Regions from separate parts of the Paenibacillus sp. FSL R7-0333 genome, predicted to be linked through region 1. Evidence: a T-box and tRNA genes for the amino acid it is inferred to sense, from the RefSeq annotation. Region 1 holds a T-box; the other holds one or more tRNA genes.
What was found. The T-box of region 1 lies ahead of MKY86_RS15150 (alanine--tRNA ligase). A T-box ahead of a tRNA ligase gene usually reads a tRNA of that ligase, here a tRNA-Ala.
Positions count from the first base shown of each region.

Region 2: it has a tRNA-Ala gene. The T-box ahead of MKY86_RS15150 (alanine--tRNA ligase) is inferred to sense a tRNA for this amino acid. The anticodon was not compared.

Region 1 covers NZ_JBBOBZ010000001.1:3,648,716-3,658,809, reverse strand. Annotated here, with positions in the region: gene MKY86_RS15150 (alanine--tRNA ligase) at 46-1,944, opposite strand; T-box leader at 2,014-2,257, opposite strand; gene MKY86_RS15145 (TetR/AcrR family transcriptional regulator) at 2,311-2,892, opposite strand; gene lpdA (dihydrolipoyl dehydrogenase) at 3,054-4,430, shown strand; gene MKY86_RS15135 (M23 family metallopeptidase) at 4,603-5,607, opposite strand; gene MKY86_RS15130 (response regulator transcription factor) at 5,817-6,542, shown strand; gene MKY86_RS15125 (sensor histidine kinase) at 6,539-8,308, shown strand; gene MKY86_RS15120 (SRPBCC family protein) at 8,382-8,807, opposite strand; gene MKY86_RS15115 (TetR/AcrR family transcriptional regulator) at 8,845-9,531, opposite strand; gene MKY86_RS15110 (FAD-dependent oxidoreductase) at 9,586-10,094, opposite strand, start outside.
Region 2 covers NZ_JBBOBZ010000001.1:6,559,554-6,569,647, reverse strand. Annotated here, with positions in the region: gene MKY86_RS28050 (transglycosylase domain-containing protein) at 1-1,378, shown strand, start outside; gene MKY86_RS28045 (MFS transporter) at 1,389-2,639, opposite strand; rRNA gene MKY86_RS28040 (16S ribosomal RNA) at 3,120-4,680, shown strand; tRNA gene MKY86_RS28035 (tRNA-Ala) at 4,808-4,883, shown strand; rRNA gene MKY86_RS28030 (23S ribosomal RNA) at 5,051-7,976, shown strand; rRNA gene rrf (5S ribosomal RNA) at 8,122-8,238, shown strand; gene MKY86_RS28020 (GNAT family N-acetyltransferase) at 8,673-9,845, shown strand.

The DNA of each region.
Region 1 (10,094 bases):
GTCTCCTACACCTCCATAATAGATTTTTTTATGGAAAATTTAGCCTTATTTATGATCTAAATATATATTAGCTAGTTCACTTTGTAAAGTATAATGTTTAAAAAGTCCTCCTTTAATCCTTCTGACTCCAGCAGCAGAAGATTGTTCTTTTGTAATACGGAACGTTCCTAAGTTTGTGGTATCTTCTACATGAGGCCCTCCACATACTTCCCGGCTCCATACTTTCCCTTCGTGATCTTGGATGGTATACACCTTAACGATTTCCGGATATTTATCCCAAAAGTTTCCTTCCACATTACTTTCTTTGGCTTCAAGTTTAGGCAGCTCTGAAATAGAGGTAACTGCTCTGGATGAAATTGCATCATTCACATACTTCTCCACCTTAGCTATTTGCTCGAGGGTTAGTTTTTCATCATGGTTGAAGTCAAACCGTAATCGTTCAGAAGTAATATTACTTCCTTGTTGGTGAACATGATCACCTAGAACTTCCCTTAACCCCGCAAGTAGCAAATGAGATACCGTGTGCAGCGCGGTTGTTTCTGCGGAATGTTCAGCTAAGCCACCTTTAAATTTACCTGCAGAAGCAGTTCTGCTCATTTCAGTATGTTTCTTTGCTGCCTCTGCATAAGACGCCTTGTCCTCCATGCTATATCCACTTTCCACTAGAAACTCTTCCGTCAACTCCAAAGGAAACCCATAGGTTTCGTAAAAATAAAAGGCATCTGCACCCGTAACGTTCCCCTTATTCTTTAGATGTTTTTGGATTTCAACTTCTCCTTGCTGTAACGTTCTATAGAAAAGACTTTCTTCCTTATTTACGATTTCGATTACTTTCTTTTTATTGCGGATCAAATCTTCATAAGCTGTTGCTTCATCGATATAAACTTCAGACAACTGACCCACAAAGCTTCCTTGTATCCCTATTTTTTTACCTGCACGAATAGCCCTTCTTAATAGCCTTCTTGTTATATACCCTGCATCACTATTTGCTGGCTCTGCACCGTCATTAATGAGAAACGTAGCCGCTCTCACATGATCCAGTATGATTCTAAAGGACTTTAGATCGTCAGCATAGGACTTCCCGCTTAGCTCCATCAACTTGTTCTTGGGATTAAGGAAGAAAGCCGTATTATAAATATCCTTGTCCCCGTTAAGGGCTGTAGCCACCCTTTCTAATCCGCCTCCATAATCCAGATTGGGATTTTGCATTTTTACGAATCCTGTCTCTCCTTTTGTGTAACACATAAATACGTTGTTCCCAATTTCCAGGAATCTGTCGCTTTCAGAAGCAGGATGATCCAGTGGATCACCGCTTGGGTCAAGATCATAAAACATTTCACTATCGGGTCCACCCGGTTCACCAACCGGCATATGGAGAGGACTTCCGGCCCGGCTCCACCAGTTTTCTTTTTCATCGTATAAAAATATTTTCCCGCCTCTAGATGCCCCGTATTGCCAGGGATCATCTTCAATGATGGGTTCTATCCCAACGGATTTGAATTTTGCTGACCAGAGCCCAATGGCTTCCGTATCTTTCGGTATGTTCAGTTCATCACTTCCTGCGAAAGCACTGATATACAGCCTGCCCGGATCCATTCCTAATTCCATGATCTGCCAATGCCAAATAGCGTCGATTTGCTTTTGCTTATAGTGTTGTTCATTTGCCTTGAACTCCCACCGGCCTATCATTTCGAAAAATGTCAGATGCGACGTATCTCCTACTTCCTCAATATCCACTGTCCTTAAGCACTTCTGAATATTAGCAATCTCATTGCCGATCGGATGCTTTTCCCCCAATAAATAGGGAACCATCGGCTGCATTCCGCTTCCTGTAAACAACGTTGAAGGATCATTTTCCGGTAACAAGCTAGAAGAAGGCACTTGGCTAGCCCCTATTCTTTTCATAAAATCAACATAGGATTGTCTCAACTCATCTGGTGTCATTCTAAACCCTCCATCAAATATTAATTATGCTTAAAACAAAAAAGCCCTAAGCTGACATGTTTCTTGTCAACTTAGGGCGAACGATTATGTCCGTGTTACCACCTAACTTCAGATTGCTCTGCGCTCTATCAGTACGGGATTGCTCCGATACTGTTTCCTGAATAACGGTGGAACTCCGTTGAAGCCTACTAAGATTCCTCTGTTCGGTCCACAGCTCCGAGACTGCTTCACTATTAGATCAATGAAGATTCGCACCAACCATCTTCTCTCTGTGAGATCCTTAATAGTTACTATTTCTCATCATAGCCTTTTCGTTTTAAGTTAAAGCTATGCTAGCACAATCACCTTGCTTCGTCAAATAAAAAGTTACCTGGAGCCGGCGCTTACCATTTGTTTGATCTGCACACGACCTGCCTGTAATAAAGCATCACTGAACTTCTCATCACTAACTGCCCTTGCCAGTGCCACAGTACCCACCATACTGCTCACCAACGCATAACCATTAGAGGGATCGATCCCAGCCATATTTGTAATAAACGCGATGAAACGTTGCAGCTCTTGTGTGTACGCTTGCCTAATATTTTCCGGTAGCTGGGCAACCTCTCCTGATAAAGCAGGTAAGATACAACCGGCTTCCATCTGATCCCGATGCAGAGGGCTTAAGTAAAAATCAATGACGGCCTCAATCGACGTCTGATCTTCATTTTTATTTTGGTCTGCAATTCTCTGAAGTATGTCGATGGTGTCACTAATTGCGAAATGACAGGTCTCCATCACAAGCTGATCTTTATTTGCAAAATGGGAGTAAAATCCTCCGTGCGTCAGTCCAGCACCTTTCATAATATGTGGAAGACTAATATTCCGCACGCCGTGGGTGCGAAATGCTTTGGCTGCGCTGGTAATAATATGGCTTCGAACTTTGAGCTTGTGTCCTTTCGGATAAGGCATCCTGCTCTCTCCCTTTTGTATAAGTCTGTATTTATGAATGTTTTTAAAATATTATAATTATCATATTATTTGATGTCAATTTATTATGAAGTGTTGACTCTTTTAAAATATGATGACTATAATATATTACGATCATCATATTTAATTTGGAGGTACTCATCATGAACTCATTAGAAGCTGTAGATACCCTGGTCATTGGATCGGGGCCTGGCGGTTATGTAGCCGCATTACGTTCGTCACAATTGGGTATGAAAACATTCATTGTGGAGCGCCACCAGATCGGAGGGGTATGTACGCATGTAGGCTGTATTCCTTCCAAAGCGCTGATTGCTGAAGCGGAGCGTATTCATTTGCGCAGACACTGGTATACTGTTGACGAAGCTTCTTCTTTTCAGGAGGCTCAGTTGTTTAAGCAAGCTGTGGTGGATAAGCAGTCTGGAGGAGTTCGGTTTTTACTTAAAACAGCAGGTGTGACAGTTATCGAAGGAGAAGCCAGCTTGATAGATGCGAATACCGTTGAAATTCATCACGCTGAACAGAATGAGCGCCGAATAGGCTTCAAACATCTCATTCTGGCAACCGGTTCCCGTCCGATTGAAATCAGCGCTCTTCCTTTCGGCGGACGGATTCTTTCATCCACTGAGGCGCTATCGCTGGCCGGTATTCCTAAGAGCCTTGTTGTAGTTGGCGGCGGTTATATTGGTGTGGAACTGGGTCAGATGTTTGCGAGATTTGGAACCAAAGTTACGATGCTTGAGGGCGGTGAACAGATTTTACCCGGATTTGAAGCAGAGCTTGTCGCACCTGTCGTTCGTCAACTGAAGAAGGACGGGATAACCATCTTAACGGAAGCTAAGGTTACAGGAGCAGACCAATATACGAGTCACATCAATCTACATTATATGCGTCAGGATCAACACCATGTTGTTCAAGCTGAATATGCGTTAATTACGGTGGGCAGGAAACCGAACACAGATGGAACCTTGGGTCTTGAAAATATAGGTCTGTCCCCTACTCCACAAGGCTTGATCGAGATTGACAAGCAGTGCAGAACATCTATCCCGCATATCTATGCCATTGGAGATATTGTTCAAGGCCCTGCCTTGGCTCATAAAGCTTCATATGAAGCAAAAATTGCAGCAGAAGCGATCGCGGGTAAACCCTCTGTCATCGACTACAAAGTTCTTCCGTTAGTTGTGTTTTCTCACCCGGAGATTGCGAGCGTTGGTCTTAGCGAAACGGCGTGTAAACAACAATCGATTCCTGTTGTCGTTGGAAAATCTATTTTTTCTATTAATGGCCGTGCGCTGGCTCTGAAAGAAACCGAAGGCTTTGTCAAAATCGTTGCTCATGCTGTGTCTGGTCTTGTATTAGGTGCACAGATTGTAGGCGCTGAAGCATCTACTCTTATATCTGAGCTATCCCTTGCGATTGAGATGGGAGCAACGGTAGAAGATATGGCTATGACCATTCATCCGCATCCAACGTTAGGCGAAATCATCATGGAGGCCGCAGAACAAGCCCATCGCAGATTGTAACAAACGAAAATTATTGATGCAGGAGGTTTACTTATGGTTCAGGTTGTACCTCTAATAAGCGGAACGGCTCCCGTCAAATAGGGTACAGCCTCCTCATGTGCGAGCACCGTCACCTCGTTCCCCTTGCCTGAATTACCTAAAGCAAGCCGCAAGTCAACACTTTTTACACTCTCTATTCGCGCAGTCCCTGAAAAGTATTCCCCCGTGTCAGCTTCTGACTTTGATCGGCCCAGCGGATCTGAATCGAACGGGAAGTGAATAGATCGGGCCCGTCCGATACTTGAAAATGCAAGTGTGCTTCACTGGAGTTCCCTGAATTACCAAGATGTCCGATGAGATCTCCCTGCTGGACGTTATCTCCTTTTTTGACGGCTACACTGCCTTGCTTGAGATGTGCTGTGATGCTGTGCTCCCCATTTCCATGATCAATGACCACAACATTGCCTGCCGGTTCTTCAGCGTTCATCACGCCCGGCGTGTTGTCCGGGATGTCATTTTTGACTTCAACCACCCTTCCATCTGCTGCTGCATAGAGCGGCTCACCAAAAGCATAATAGTTTTCATTTTCTTTTCCCTCACCTTGATAGCTTGAATCATCCTGTGTGCGGACAATGTCCAAGGCGTAACGCTGGGTTTCATGAGCATAATGATAGTTGGACAACACATCGTTCCCTCCCCAGAACACAAACCATTCGCCCTTCAGCGGAAACTGGAATGCAGTCTTGGTCAGCGCCTTATCCGTTTCTTCATGCGATTCAAGCGGCTGAATAAGCAGCCCCGCAATCTGGTGATTTTCGGCAAAAGAGGCTTGAATCCCCTTTGTCCCCGTCTGATCCTTCCATGAGCTTTCAACCAGATTGTTCATTTTAAATTCCGTAACCTTCTCCCATGAAGCAACGCCTTCCATAAAGCTAGCGGTAGTCGTCTTGAATTCGTCCAGCGATATGATTTCCTGTAGCTCCGGACTCATCTGTTTGTAGATGTCCTCCTTCGATCCCTTCATTAAGGTATCCATGAAATTGTCTGGTGTAATCATTGCGTCCTCCTCGGCTGTCTGTTCTACCAGTAATTGCTCTTGTGGTTCAGATGCTTCCGAAGTGCCGCACGCAGACAACATCACACACGTACCAAGCACTACGGCAAGCAGCTTCCAGCTTTTCGAATATACTCTAGTCATTTCCCTGTACTCCTTTGTTAGAACGATATCTTTCCAGTCCAGTGTACGACATCAATCTTATCTACCGTCTAACCTACGCTTACGTCTATCATAACTTTGAGACATGCTACATCGCCAAAATTAAGAATCCGTTAAGGTTACTGGCAAGCAGCACAGTGTTTCAGAATGGTATGATACTTATATAAAAAGCTGGGAGGCTCTATTTCGCCATGGATGAAGTTTCAATTTTGCTTGTTGATGATGAACAGGCGATTCTGCATATGCTCCGAACGGTATTGCTCAAGGAGCAATTCCTGGATATTGATACGGTCACTACCGGTGAAGACGCAATTGCTGCATGTGAAAAGAAAACCTATCACTGCATCGTGCTGGACGTGATGCTACCAGGCCGAAGCGGGCTGGAAATCTGCCCTTTTCTGCGTCAAATTACAGATGCCCCTATTCTCTTTCTGACAGCGAAAACCACCGATTATGACAAGCTGACCGGCTTCGCGGTTGGCGGAGACGATTATGTCGTTAAACCCTTTAACCCGCTGGAAGTAGTCGCACGGATCAAATCCCTGCTGAGACGATATTTGCCCAGACAGACGGAAGCGGAAAAACTGCCGCGGGAAGGGATCTATGACTATGGGCGCTTCCAGGTTATGGAGCCAGCCGGTGAACTCAGAGTCGAAGGTCAACCCGTGAACTGCCCTGCGCTGGTATACCAGCTGCTGCTATTCTTTTGCAAACATCCCAATCGTATCTTCACCAAGTCTGAATTGTATGAGCGGGTCTGGGGATCGGAGGCCATTTCGGATGATAACACCGTCATGGTACATATTCACCGGATTCGTGAGCGTATTGAGGCTGATCCCTCCAACCCTGAATTATTGGTGAACGTTCGCGGGCTAGGGTATAAGCTCATTCAGTCCGACATGGGATCTGGGCGATGAGTGTAAGACGCAGATTGATGACGCGGTTCATTGGCCTGCTTGCGGGTACTGTGGTCCTAATCTTGATCATCGGCGGAAGTATAGCTTACTGGGTCATTCAGCAGCTGAATGAGGCCAGCCTTGTTGAAGATTTTGCCACTGTCGGACTCGACCAGCTAATCAGTACAGCAGAGATTTTGCCGGACGGTAGTGTTAAGTATAATCCGGGGTTGCTGAAGCAGATCGAGGACAACAAAGGCTGGCTTCAGGTTCTCGATGAGCAGGGTCGTGTGTTGGATGCTTTTCATACCCCTTCCGATGTGCCGAATCACTATAAACCTGGAGAACTCATATCTTATTGGCAAGGACAAAAGCCCTTTCCCTACCGGCTATATCTGCTTATCCGCGAAAGAGAAGGCATTAATTTCACCCTGTTGTATGGAGAGAACAACCAGGCTGTAACCATGCTGGAGCAAGCATATAACGGGGGCCGTTATGCCAATAACAAGCTTGAACTGGCCTCCGGGCAGCAGGAAATCATTCGAGCAGCGGATGCCTATCTTCAGATTTTGGATGAACAGGGATTGGAGGTTACTTCTTTCAATAAGCCCGTAACAGGGATCCCTGACAGCTACAGTATCCAGGATCTGATTCTGCGTACACGATACCCCATCCGGTATGGAGTGAGTACAGTGACCAGCTATGATGAGCAGAATCATTCTACCTGGATGCTGAGTATTCCTCTTGGGAGCAAGCCGGCAGGTAGCAATGAGAACCCCTTCGGGTTTATTTTTGGACCTGCCCTGATTGTACTTCTGGTATCTATTATCGGCTTGCTGATCCTGCTTGCTGTCTGGTATGCCAACCTGTTCGGTTATCCGATGCTCCATATGCTCCAATGGCTGCAGCAGCTTGAACGCGGACAATATGAGGAGCCGGCCGGCCCCCGCGGCAGGCCGCTTAGTCAGAAGAAGAATGGGAGATGGCGACGTAAATATCGGGTATATACGGAAGTGTTAGGTTCCATCCAGACGTTATCCGATACCCTGAGACAGGATAAAGAACTCCGCAGACAGACCGACTCTCTGCGGGAGGAATGGATTGCTGGAATCACCCATGATCTAAAGACACCTCTGTCCTCCATCCGGGGTTATGCCCACATGCTGGAGGCAGAGAAATACCAGTGGACTACGGAAGAAGTCCGCGAATTCGCGGGCATTATGCTGGACAAGTCCATGTACATGGACAGGCTGGTCAACGACCTGGCCATGACATACCGACTGCGCAGTGGCGGATACCAGCCCCCTATTGAGCTAACGGATATCAATGCTCTGCTGCAGGATTTGGTACAGCGTGCTGAGCAGAACCCGGCTTTTGGAGAGAGCCGCATTACGTTCCATCCCGCCCCGGTTGAGGTACAGGGTTATGTACACATTCCCTCCTTTGAACGGATCGTTGATAATCTCACCGCCAACGCCCTGCTGCATAATCCGCCGGACACGAAGCTGATTGTAAGGGTGCAGCCAGGTAAAGAGGCAGGCGGTTTCATCGTTCAATTTGCCGATAATGGACGCGGAATGGATCAGGAGACGGTGTGGAAGCTGTTCGAACGATACTACCGTGGCACAGATACAGCGGCACCCGATGTCGGATCAGGCCTTGGCATGGCGGTAACCAAAGGGCTGATCGAAGCCATGCAAGGGCGAATTGAGGTTCGATCGAGTCCCGAAGAAGGAACGGTGATACGTTTGATATGGGATGCTCATTCGAGGGCTGGAACGAATTAATCCAGAGTTCATGTACACATTGGGGCATCAAAAGAAAGACGCCGGGCATCTTCCCCGGCGTCTTCTTCGATGATCAGTTACGCTCCGTATAGGCTTTGAAATTGTCGATGATCGTCTGCCAGCCTGCTTGCTGAAGCTCGACGGGATTGGCATTTTCCGCATCGAACGTTTGAATGATCTTCGTCTCATTCCCTTGATCGACGAACGTGATCTCCACTCTTCTTCCGTCTTCTATGGTATAGCTGATCACCTCATGCTGATTCACGACATCGTATACGCCGCCAAAATCAAAGCCCATGCTGCCATCCTTCGCTTCCATGCGTGTCAGAAAGGTCCCGCCGGCCCGCAGATTGTTCTCGGCTCTTGGCGCATGCCAGTCCTCGGATGCCTGATTCCACTTCGTGATGTGCTCCGGCTCAGTCCAGTAACGCCATACCTTCCCGATAGGGGCTTGAACCACGGCTTGTACAGTTACTTTCGTCGGTTGATTCGCTTCCATTTCAATAGACACCTCTCTCATGATCTTCGTCGCTTGGTTACTTACCATTGTCTCCTAACTGTTTGTGCAATATCCCCTGAAGTATTACTTCAATGGCCCAGAAGAACCTCTCCTTGGAGGCGGTATCCCCCGAGAATAAATCAGTCTTCAGACTGTTCATGAGCGGAAAACGTACCGGATCTGCTTGATTATAGTAACTCTGGGCAGTTTCCATCAGTTCGTTTGCTCTCTTAGCCTTCTCCAAGGCAACGGAAGATACGTACAGGAGCAACAGGTCCGTTCCCCAAGCAGCGGCCGTAGAGGTGATTCCACCCTTCTCCAGGACGGTAAGTAAATACTCATTCAGACGAAAAGCATGATTCCCAATAGGAATCGTCTGTAGGGATAGCTCAGCTAATCCAGGTTGCTCGATAAGCAGTTCTGCATAAGCATGCAAAGCTTGAAATAACTGCTCCTTCCAGTTGTCGTCCGTCAGCTCTGGCAGGTTCAACTCACCGAGACCAAGGTCAAGCACATAAGAGCTCAATTCCTGCAGATTTTTAACGTAAACATACAGGGAGGAAGGTCCGGTGTCCAGTTGCTTGGCAACCTTCCTCATGCTCATGCCGGAGGTTCCTTCCTGCTTCAGCAGCTCATACGCGGTCTTGACAATGATTTCATGACTAAGGGGTTCTTTGGCTGGCCGGTTACGGCGGCTCACAATTTCACGTTTAGGTTTCATCATACTTTTCTTATAACATGCCGGAAGCCAATAGTAAATACATCGCCGAAGATAACATCAGCCTTGCTGCTCATACAGGTCTTGATAAGATTGCATGAGTGCTGCAAACTTTGGAGCCGCATTCTCTGAGAAGCTCAGGATGAGATTTTCGTTAGACACATGTGCTTTCTCTGAGGCATACTGGAACATTTTCTCTTCATATTCTTCAATTGCCCCAGCTGTGTCCTTAATTCTTACAATGGCAAGAGCCAGCTCCAGCGCATCCAGCATCGCGAGATTCACCCCTTCTCCGGCAAAAGGAGACATGACATGTGCTGCATCTCCAATCAGCGTGACACCAGCGCTGCGTTCCCAGCGAAATCCGACGGGCAGCATGTAAATCCGTCTGGGTACAACCGCATCTTCCGCATACCGGATATAATTCTTGAGCGGTTCACTCCAATCGTGAAACAGCTCAAGCAGCTTGGCCTTCGTCTCCTGCGGATTATCGTTCCGGATTTCATCTAACCAGTCCCGTTCTACCTTGAAGCTCGCATATACTTTGATCCGTCCGTTGCCGTTCAGCT
Region 2 (10,094 bases), 2.9 Mb from region 1:
AGCGTTGGCGCTGGAGAAGCAGTTATCGAAGGATGAGATTTTGCAGCTGTATCTTAATCAAATTTATATGGGGCAAGGGCAATATGGGGTGAAATCTGCAGCGGAGCGTTATTTTGGTATAACTGATCTGGAGCAGTTGGAGATTGGACAGATCGCGACACTGGCGGCTATTCCCAAAGGGCCTTCCATCTATAACCCGGCAGACAACATTGAATTGTCAACAGGCAGACGGGATCTGGTCCTGCGGATTATGCAGCAGCACAAGCTGATAACAACCGAGCAGATGACGGCAGCAATGAAGAGCACCTACGTACCTCCGGTTAAGGAGAAGACTGAGATTGTCGGGGCGTCCTATATGGATGCGGCAATTCAGGAAGCGATGCGGCAGACAGGATTATCGCAAAAGGAGCTAAGCACAGGCGGTTATACACTCGTGACGGGCATGAATATTGAGGCGCAGCGGGCTATGGAGCGGGCCTTCTCACAGGAAGAGGCATTTCCGCCGGATGGAAAAAACCAGAGAGCAGAAGCAGCCATGGTCATCATGGACCAGCGGACCGGTGAAGTGGCCGCACTGTTGGGCGGGCGAAGCCCGCGTACAGGCGGTCTGAACAGAGCCGTAACTCCTTCCCGGCAGCCAGGCTCCGCGCTCAAGCCCATTATAGATTATGGACCGGCGCTGGAGAGCGGGAAATATACGCCGGACAGTCTCCTGCCTGATATTAAAACAACCTATGGCAGCTACAGTCCGGCTAATCTGAACGGTGTATATCGTGGGCAGGTGAGCATGAGGGTTGCCCTGCAGCAGTCCATTAATGCCCCAGCGGTATGGCTGCTGAAGCAGGTGGGGGTCAGCTATGCCCGTGGGTTTGCAGCCAGGCTGGGAATGGAACTCGCTGCAGAAGACAACCATCTGGCTATTGCCCTTGGAGGTCTGCATAGCGGGGTTTCTCCGCTCACGATGGCTCAAGCCTACACCGTCTTTGCAAATGGAGGCATTCTTAACAAGGCGTATCTGGTGCGTAGTATCAGGAATTCGCAGAATCAGGTGGTGTATTCACATGTCGCTGCGCCGCAGCAGGCCATTTCGGTACGTACCGCAGCGGATATGACAACGATGCTCCGTCAGGCGGTGAATGAAGGAACGGGCAGACGGGCGCAAATGAACGTTACGGTGGCCGGTAAGACAGGAACCACGCAGCTGGACCTGCCGGGAGTCCCCGGCAAGGCCAACCGGGACTTATGGTTTGTAGGCTATACCCCTAGATGGACAGCGGCAGTATGGATGGGTTTCGACCGCTCTGATCCGGACAACTACATGACTGCCGGCAGCGGGCTTGCAGCTGCTATGTTCTCCAAGGTTCTCTCCATGCTATGAATAGATTTGCTTATTCCGCTGCCCATTCCTCCAGCTTCTTGTCGCCGGGCAGCAGCAGGGCCAGCAGACCGAGCAGCGGCAGGAAGCCGCAGGCCACGAACACCGTGGCTATTCCGATCGTGTCGATCAGATGCCCAATTACGACAGAGCCAATTCCGCCAAGCCCGAAGGCAAGGCCGGTAATAAGACCCGAGACCGTACCGATATTGCCTGGATACAGCATCTGCGCGTAGATCACAGTGACGGAGAAGCTGGATAATAGAATGAACCCGGAGATGATCAGCAGCACGGCCGCCCAGAACTGGTTCACAAAAGGCAGGGCTAGCGCAAAAGGCACCGTCCCGATCATCGACACCAGAATAAGATTACGGCGGCCGAAGCGGTCTGCCAGCGGGCCCCCGAAGAAGGTGCCGACAGCGCCGGCAGCGAGATAGATGAAGATATAGATCTGAGCCTTATCCAGCGTCATCCCGTATTTGTCCATCAAATAGAAGGCGTAATACCCGCCGATGGAGGCGCCGTACCAGGATCGCACGAATACGATGAAGACCAGAATAACCGTTGTAATCAGAATACGTTTGCTGCGGGCTGGGTCGATAGAGCGTGACGCTGACTTTTTGCGGAAGGTGTATCCGGCATCCAGCATCTCGCGGTACCAGCGGGCCACATAGGCCTGGATGGCGACTCCGGCAGCGGCGATAACGGTGAAGCCGAGAGCACCCATCTGACCGAAGGGAATGAATACCCACTTCATTAATAGAGGACCCAAGGCCTGGCCGGCGTTGCCGCCCACCTGAAATATGGATTGCGACAGCCCCTTGCGCTGACCGGCAGCCATATGAGCCACGCGCATGCCTTCTGGATGGAACGCAGCTGATCCGAAGCCCACAAGCATTACGGACACAATCACTAATACATAATTGCCGGCAAAAGCGAGCAGGAAGACCCCGGCAAAGGTACAGCACATCCCCAGCGGGAGCAGGATCGGACGCGGCTTCCGGTCAGCGGCGAAGCCGATAATAGGCTGAATCACCGAAGAGGTGATATTCAGCGCGAACGCAATCCAGCCGATCTGGGCATAAGAGAGCACCAGGTTATCCTTTAGTACAGGGAACATCGCCGGAATTAATGCCTGAATGGAATCGTTGAATAAATGAACAAAGCTGACAGCAAGCAAAATACGGTAGATGGTAGCCTGCTGCAGATTGCGTGATTCACCCAAAGAGCCGGGTGGAGCTTGAGGCAGGGTCTTGTTGGACATTTGAACTCCTTTCAGGAACAGTTAATAAGTAAGTTATCTATGGATACGAAGATAAATCCTATTGTAGCGACAAATGAAGCATTATGGGAATCAATTTGTGCAGGGCAGCGGTCAACTATTCATTATTAACTCAAAAAAAGCAATGCTTAATCCTATTGTAAAAAAAGACTTGCAAACGTTTGGAACGCGTGATATATTATCTCTTGTGCTTATGAGACATCGACGCTGAATTGAGCGACGAAAGAAAAATAAGTTGACAACGAATGTAATAAAATGATATGATCTAATTCCTGTGCAAGAGACATAACGTTGAAATGCACGGAGCAAGTTCTTTGAAAACTGAACAAATGGAACGCTTTAATTTTTACAAGATTCATTCAATGAATCGTCAGTTTCAAAATGAGCAATCGCTCTTTTCGATAGTTTTCGGATGGTTATTTCCTCGAAGTGATTCGGGTGAAGCAGCCGCTCGGAAAAACCTAATTGGAGAGTTTGATCCTGGCTCAGGACGAACGCTGGCGGCATGCCTAATACATGCAAGTCGAGCGGAGTTTGAGAGGAAGCTTGCTTCCTTTCAGACTTAGCGGCGGACGGGTGAGTAACACGTAGGCAACCTGCCCTCAAGCCTGGGATAACTACCGGAAACGGTAGCTAATACCGGATAATTTCTTTTTTCTCCTGAGGAGAGAATGAAAGGCGGAGCAATCTGCTGCTTGGGGATGGGCCTGCGGCGCATTAGCTAGTTGGTGGGGTAACGGCCTACCAAGGCGACGATGCGTAGCCGACCTGAGAGGGTGAACGGCCACACTGGGACTGAGACACGGCCCAGACTCCTACGGGAGGCAGCAGTAGGGAATCTTCCGCAATGGGCGCAAGCCTGACGGAGCAATGCCGCGTGAGTGATGAAGGTTTTCGGATCGTAAAGCTCTGTTGCCAGGGAAGAACGTCCGGTAGAGTAACTGCTACCGGAGTGACGGTACCTGAGAAGAAAGCCCCGGCTAACTACGTGCCAGCAGCCGCGGTAATACGTAGGGGGCAAGCGTTGTCCGGAATTATTGGGCGTAAAGCGCGCGCAGGCGGTTATTTAAGTCTGGTGTTTAAACCTTGGGCTCAACCTGAGGTCGCACTGGAAACTGGGTGACTTGAGTACAGAAGAGGAAAGTGGAATTCCACGTGTAGCGGTGAAATGCGTAGATATGTGGAGGAACACCAGTGGCGAAGGCGACTTTCTGGGCTGTAACTGACGCTGAGGCGCGAAAGCGTGGGGAGCAAACAGGATTAGATACCCTGGTAGTCCACGCCGTAAACGATGAGTGCTAGGTGTTAGGGGTTTCGATACCCTTGGTGCCGAAGTTAACACAGTAAGCACTCCGCCTGGGGAGTACGGTCGCAAGACTGAAACTCAAAGGAATTGACGGGGACCCGCACAAGCAGTGGAGTATGTGGTTTAATTCGAAGCAACGCGAAGAACCTTACCAGGTCTTGACATCCAACTAACGAAGCAGAGATGCATCAGGTGCCCTTCGGGGAAAGTTGAGACAGGTGGTGCATGGTTGTCGTCAGCTCGTGTCGTGAGATGTTGGGTTAAGTCCCGCAACGAGCGCAACCCTTGACTTTAGTTGCCAGCAGGTTGAGCTGGGCACTCTAGAGTGACTGCCGGTGACAAACCGGAGGAAGGTGGGGATGACGTCAAATCATCATGCCCCTTATGACCTGGGCTACACACGTACTACAATGGCCGGTACAACGGGAAGCGAAGCCGCGAGGTGGAGCCAATCCCAGCAAAGCCGGTCTCAGTTCGGATTGCAGGCTGCAACTCGCCTGCATGAAGTCGGAATTGCTAGTAATCGCGGATCAGCATGCCGCGGTGAATACGTTCCCGGGTCTTGTACACACCGCCCGTCACACCACGAGAGTTTACAACACCCGAAGTCGGTGGGGTAACCCGCAAGGGAGCCAGCCGCCGAAGGTGGGGTAGATGATTGGGGTGAAGTCGTAACAAGGTAGCCGTATCGGAAGGTGCGGCTGGATCACCTCCTTTCTATGGAGAATCGTCTTCTGCAACGAAGACATTCAAATAAAAGTCTTCAGGAAGCTTACTTCCTGAAGCAGGCTTTACTTCGTAAAGCCTTGAGCGTTTCCATTTGTTCGGTTTTGATGGAATTTGCGGGGCCATAGCTCAGCTGGGAGAGCGCCTGCCTTGCAAGCAGGAGGTCAGCGGTTCGATCCCGCTTGGCTCCACCAACAAACTTCATCTATTTGTTATGTCTGAAATACTATATACAACTTGATCCTTGAAAACTGGATACCGAAACGAATTTGCGTTTTAGAACATTCCTTTAAGCTGAACTTGTGTAAACAAGTTTCATATTAATGGCGATACTAGCGATTTTCCTTAGGGAAAACGCATTGGTTAAGCTACTAAGAGCACACGGAGGATGCCTAGGCGCCAGGAGCCGACGAAGGACGTGGCGAACAACGAAACTGCCTCGGGGAGCTGTAAGCAAGCTTTGATCCGGGGGTGTCCGAATGGGGAAACCCAGCTGTGGTAATTCGCAGTTACTCATTTCTGAATACATAGGAAATGTAGAGGCAGACCAGGGGAACTGAAACATCTAAGTACCCTGAGGAAGAGAAAACAATAGTGATTCCGTCAGTAGCGGCGAGCGAACGCGGAACAGCCTAAACCAAGGGGCTTGCCTCTTGGGGTTGTGGGACGTCTCACATGGAGTTACAAAGGAATATGGTAGGTGAAGAGGTCTGGAAAGGCCCGCGATAGAGGTAAAAGCCCTGTAGCCTAAACTGTGTTCTCTCCGAGACGGATCCCGAGTAGTGCGGGGCACGTGAAACCCCGTATGAATCCAGCAGGACCATCTGCTAAGGCTAAATACTACCTGGCGACCGATAGTGAAACAGTACCGTGAGGGAAAGGTGAAAAGCACCCCGGAAGGGGAGTGAAATAGAACCTGAAACCGTGTGCTTACAAAAAGTCAGAGCCCTCTTTATGGGTGATGGCGTGCCTTTTGTAGAATGAACCGGCGAGTTACGTTTAACATGCAAGGTTAAGGTGAGAAGCCGGAGCCGCAGCGAAAGCGAGTCTGAATAGGGCGACTAAGTATGTGGACGTAGACCCGAAACCGTGTGATCTACCCCTGTCCAGGGTGAAGGTGCGGTAACACGCACTGGAGGCCCGAACCCACGCATGTTGAAAAATGCGGGGATGAGGTGGGGGTAGCGGAGAAATTCCAATCGAACTCGGAGATAGCTGGTTCTCCCCGAAATAGCTTTAGGGCTAGCCTCGGTGAATGGAGTGGTGGAGGTAGAGCACTGATTGGGTGCGGGGCCCGCAAGGGTTACCAAGCTCAGTCAAACTCCGAATGCCATTTACTTCTTGCCGGGAGTCAGACAGTGAGTGCTAAGATCCATTGTCAAAAGGGAAACAGCCCAGACCATCAGCTAAGGTCCCCAAGTGTGTGTTAAGTGGGAAAGGATGTGGAGTTGCACAGACAACCAGGATGTTGGCTTAGAAGCAGCCACCATTGAAAGAGTGCGTAATAGCTCACTGGTCGAGTGACTCTGCGCCGAAAATGTAACGGGGCTAAACACACCACCGAAGCTATGGCTAGATACTTTGTATCTGGGGTAGGGGAGCGTTGTATGTAGGTTGAAGGTGTACCGTAAGGAGCGCTGGACAGCATACAAGTGAGAATGCCGGTATGAGTAACGAAAAGATCAGTGAGAATCTGATCCGCCGAAAGCCCAAGGTTTCCTGAGGAAGGCTCGTCCGCTCAGGGTAAGTCGGGACCTAAGGCGAGGCCGACAGGCGTAGTCGAAGGACAACAGTTTGAAATTACTGTACCACCGTAATCCGCTATGAGCGATGGGGTGACGCAGGAGGGTAGTGACGCGGACTGATGGATGTCCGTCTAAGCAGTGAGGCTGGTGTGTAGGCAAATCCGCACATCGTAAGGCTGGGCTGTGATGGGGAGCGAAAATTACAGTAGCGAAGGTCATGATCTCACACTGCCAAGAAAAGCCTCTAGCCAGGAGAAGGTGCCCGTACCGCAAACCGACACAGGTAGGCGAGAAGAGAATTCTAAGGCGCGCGGAAGAACTCTCGTTAAGGAACTCGGCAAAATGACCCCGTAACTTCGGGAGAAGGGGTGCCTCGGTAGGGTGAATAGCCCGAGGGGGCCGCAGTGAAAAGGCCCAAGCGACTGTTTAGCAAAAACACAGGTCTGTGCGAAGCCGTAAGGCGAAGTATACGGGCTGACGCCTGCCCGGTGCTGGAAGGTTAAGGGGAGCGGTTAGGAGCAATCCGAAGCTGTGAACCGAAGCCCCAGTAAACGGCGGCCGTAACTATAACGGTCCTAAGGTAGCGAAATTCCTTGTCAGGTAAATTCTGACCCGCACGAATGGCGTAACGACTTGGGCGCTGTCTCAACGAGAGATCCGGTGAAATTTTAATACCTGTGAAGATGCAGGTTACCCGCGACAAGACGGAAAGACCCCATGGAGCTTTACTGCAGCTTGATATTGAATTTGGGTACGATCTGTACAGGATAGGTGGGAGCCGTGGAGGCAGGAGCGCAAGCTTCTGCGGAGGCGCCGTTGGGATACCACCCTGATCGTATCTAGGTTCTAACCTAGTGCCCTTAGCGGGTACGGGGACCGTGTCAGGCGGGCAGTTTGACTGGGGCGGTCGCCTCCTAAAGAGTAACGGAGGCGTTCAAAGGTTCCCTCAGAATGGTTGGAAATCATTCGCAGAGTGCAAAGGCATAAGGGAGCTTGACTGCGAGACCTACAAGTCGAGCAGGGACGAAAGTCGGACTTAGTGATCCGGTGGTACCGCATGGAAGGGCCATCGCTCAACGGATAAAAGCTACCCTGGGGATAACAGGCTTATCTCCCCCAAGAGTCCACATCGACGGGGAGGTTTGGCACCTCGATGTCGGCTCATCGCATCCTGGGGCTGAAGTAGGTCCCAAGGGTTGGGCTGTTCGCCCATTAAAGCGGTACGCGAGCTGGGTTCAGAACGTCGTGAGACAGTTCGGTCCCTATCTGTCGTGGGCGCAGGAAATTTGAGAGGAGCTGTCCTTAGTACGAGAGGACCGGGATGGACGTACCGCTGGTGCATCAGTTGTTCCGCCAGGAGCATGGCTGAGTAGCTACGTACGGACGGGATAAGCGCTGAAAGCATCTAAGCGTGAAGCCCCCCTCAAGATGAGATTTCCCAGTATGTAAGACCCCTTGAAGACGACGAGGTAGATAGGTTGGAGGTGGAAGTGCAGCAATGCATGGAGCTGACCAATACTAATCGGTCGAGGGCTTATCCAAAGACTACCCCAAAAAGTGAAGATGAAGCTGACGAAGCGGATTCCGAGTACTTTCCGGGGGCCCCGTAAGAAGGGCAGACGCAGATTCGTTTCGGATTCAGTTTTCAGGAATCAAATTCCTGAAGCATTTACGCTGTAAATGCCCGTTTGGTGGCGATAGCGGAGGGGTTCCACACGTACCCATCCCGAACACGACCGTTAAGCCCTCCAGCGCCGATGGTACTTGGACCGAAGGGTCCTGGGAGAGTAGGACGTTGCCAAGCACATGAGCCATTGTTGAGCAATCGACAGTGGTTTTTTTGCGTGCGGGCAGGGCTGTGGAAAAGCTGTGGATAGATTTCAGTAAGTACAGAAAAGTTGCGCACATGTGGATACCTTTACAGGAACAGAATGATCCCCGGATCATGGGGGAATCACGCACAATATTGTGGATGAGTCAAGCGAAAACATAAGTAATACACCGATTTTGTGGATAAAAAGTGAATATTGTGGATAGATAAAATGTAATCGGGGATAACTCATTTCAGCCGGAAAGAAACTCTTTCCGGTTTTTTGCTTTGCTGTGCAAAAGCTGTGGATAACTATTCTTTTTGCAACTGGTGGCCAGCCTTTATTAGCATCCGGCGGCTTGGCTTGTTATACTCTCTATTAAGCAAATATCTGGAGCTAATTTATGGAATGTAACGGGGGGAACAGCATGAAAATCAGGCAATTACGTGCCGGAGAATTTGAGGACAGCCTAAGCTTGTCCGAATATGCTTTTAAGTATAAGGTTTCTGCAGAAGACAGAGTACGCGCCAAGGAGAGCTTCAAACCGGAACAAACCTGGGGGATTTTTGAAGGAGACAGCATCGGTGCGAAGCTGACGCTTCTTCCGCTACAGGTATATATACAAGGCAAGCCCATTTCTATGGGGGGCATCGCCGGTGTAGCCACTTGGCCGGAGAACCGCCGGCAGGGTTATGTAGCCCATCTGCTGACCCATGCGCTCGAGACGATGAATGAAGCCGGTCAGACATTGTCCTTTTTGCATCCGTTCCTGATTCCCTTTTACCGTAAATTCGGCTGGGAGATCTACTGTGAGTATAAGAAATACACCCTTCCGGTAGGGAAGTTCCCGCACAAGACGGAGAATAAGGGCAGCGTGAAGCGCGATATCCCGGATCTTGCAGTATTCCAGCAGTTGTACGACCAATTCGCCATGAGGTATAACGGGACTCTCCAGCGCACTGAGACCTGGTGGAAGGAAAGTGTGCTTGATGATGCTACGCATTCCTGTGTGTTTTATTCAGAGCAGGGTGAACCGGAGGGCTATGTGCTGTATAAAATAGTGCAGCAGGAGCTGGTCATAGATGAGTTTATCTATGGGAACGAGCTTGCCCGCCAGGGCTTGTGGACATTCCTGGCCAATCACGACTCCATGATTACGGCTGCACAGCTGAAGCTGGTGCCGGCTGACGACATTCTGCCCTTCCTGCTTCCCGATCCGCGGATTGCGCAGGAGAATTATCCATACTTCATGGCGCGTATCGTCAATGCTAAGGCTTTTGTGGAGAACATGATCTTCAATGTGCCGGAGGGTGACCGGGAGCGGGTGCTTTATATTGAAGATAAGCATGCATCATGGAACAACGGGTTATGGCAGTGGACTGTGTCGGAGCAAGGGGCAGCGACGTTCACCCGGATTCAGGGCGAGCGGTCAGAGGCTGACCTGGAATGCAGTATCGGCACGCTTACTGTGCTGCTGATGGGATACAAGCGCCCGCTTCAGGCGGCAAAGTACGGACAATTATCCGGGACTGCTGAGGCGACAGCTTGGCTTGAAGCGCTGATTCCGCAGGCCGAGACGGCATTATTCGATTTTTTCTGACAGAGAACGGCTCTTCCTCTTCCCTTGGAAAGGGAGGAGCTGTCCTATACATAACGCCTCCATTCAGTGAACGAAGCAGGCAACCGGAATACAATACAGCCAAAACGTAAAAAATAAGAGTAACCTCTTGGCATTCAGCGAGAATATGTTATAATATGAAAAAGTCAAAGAAAGTCAAAGTCAACGCAGGCCGGATATCATCGTTCTCAGGAATGTAACATTTAGAGAAAAAGCGCAGTGCAGAGGCTA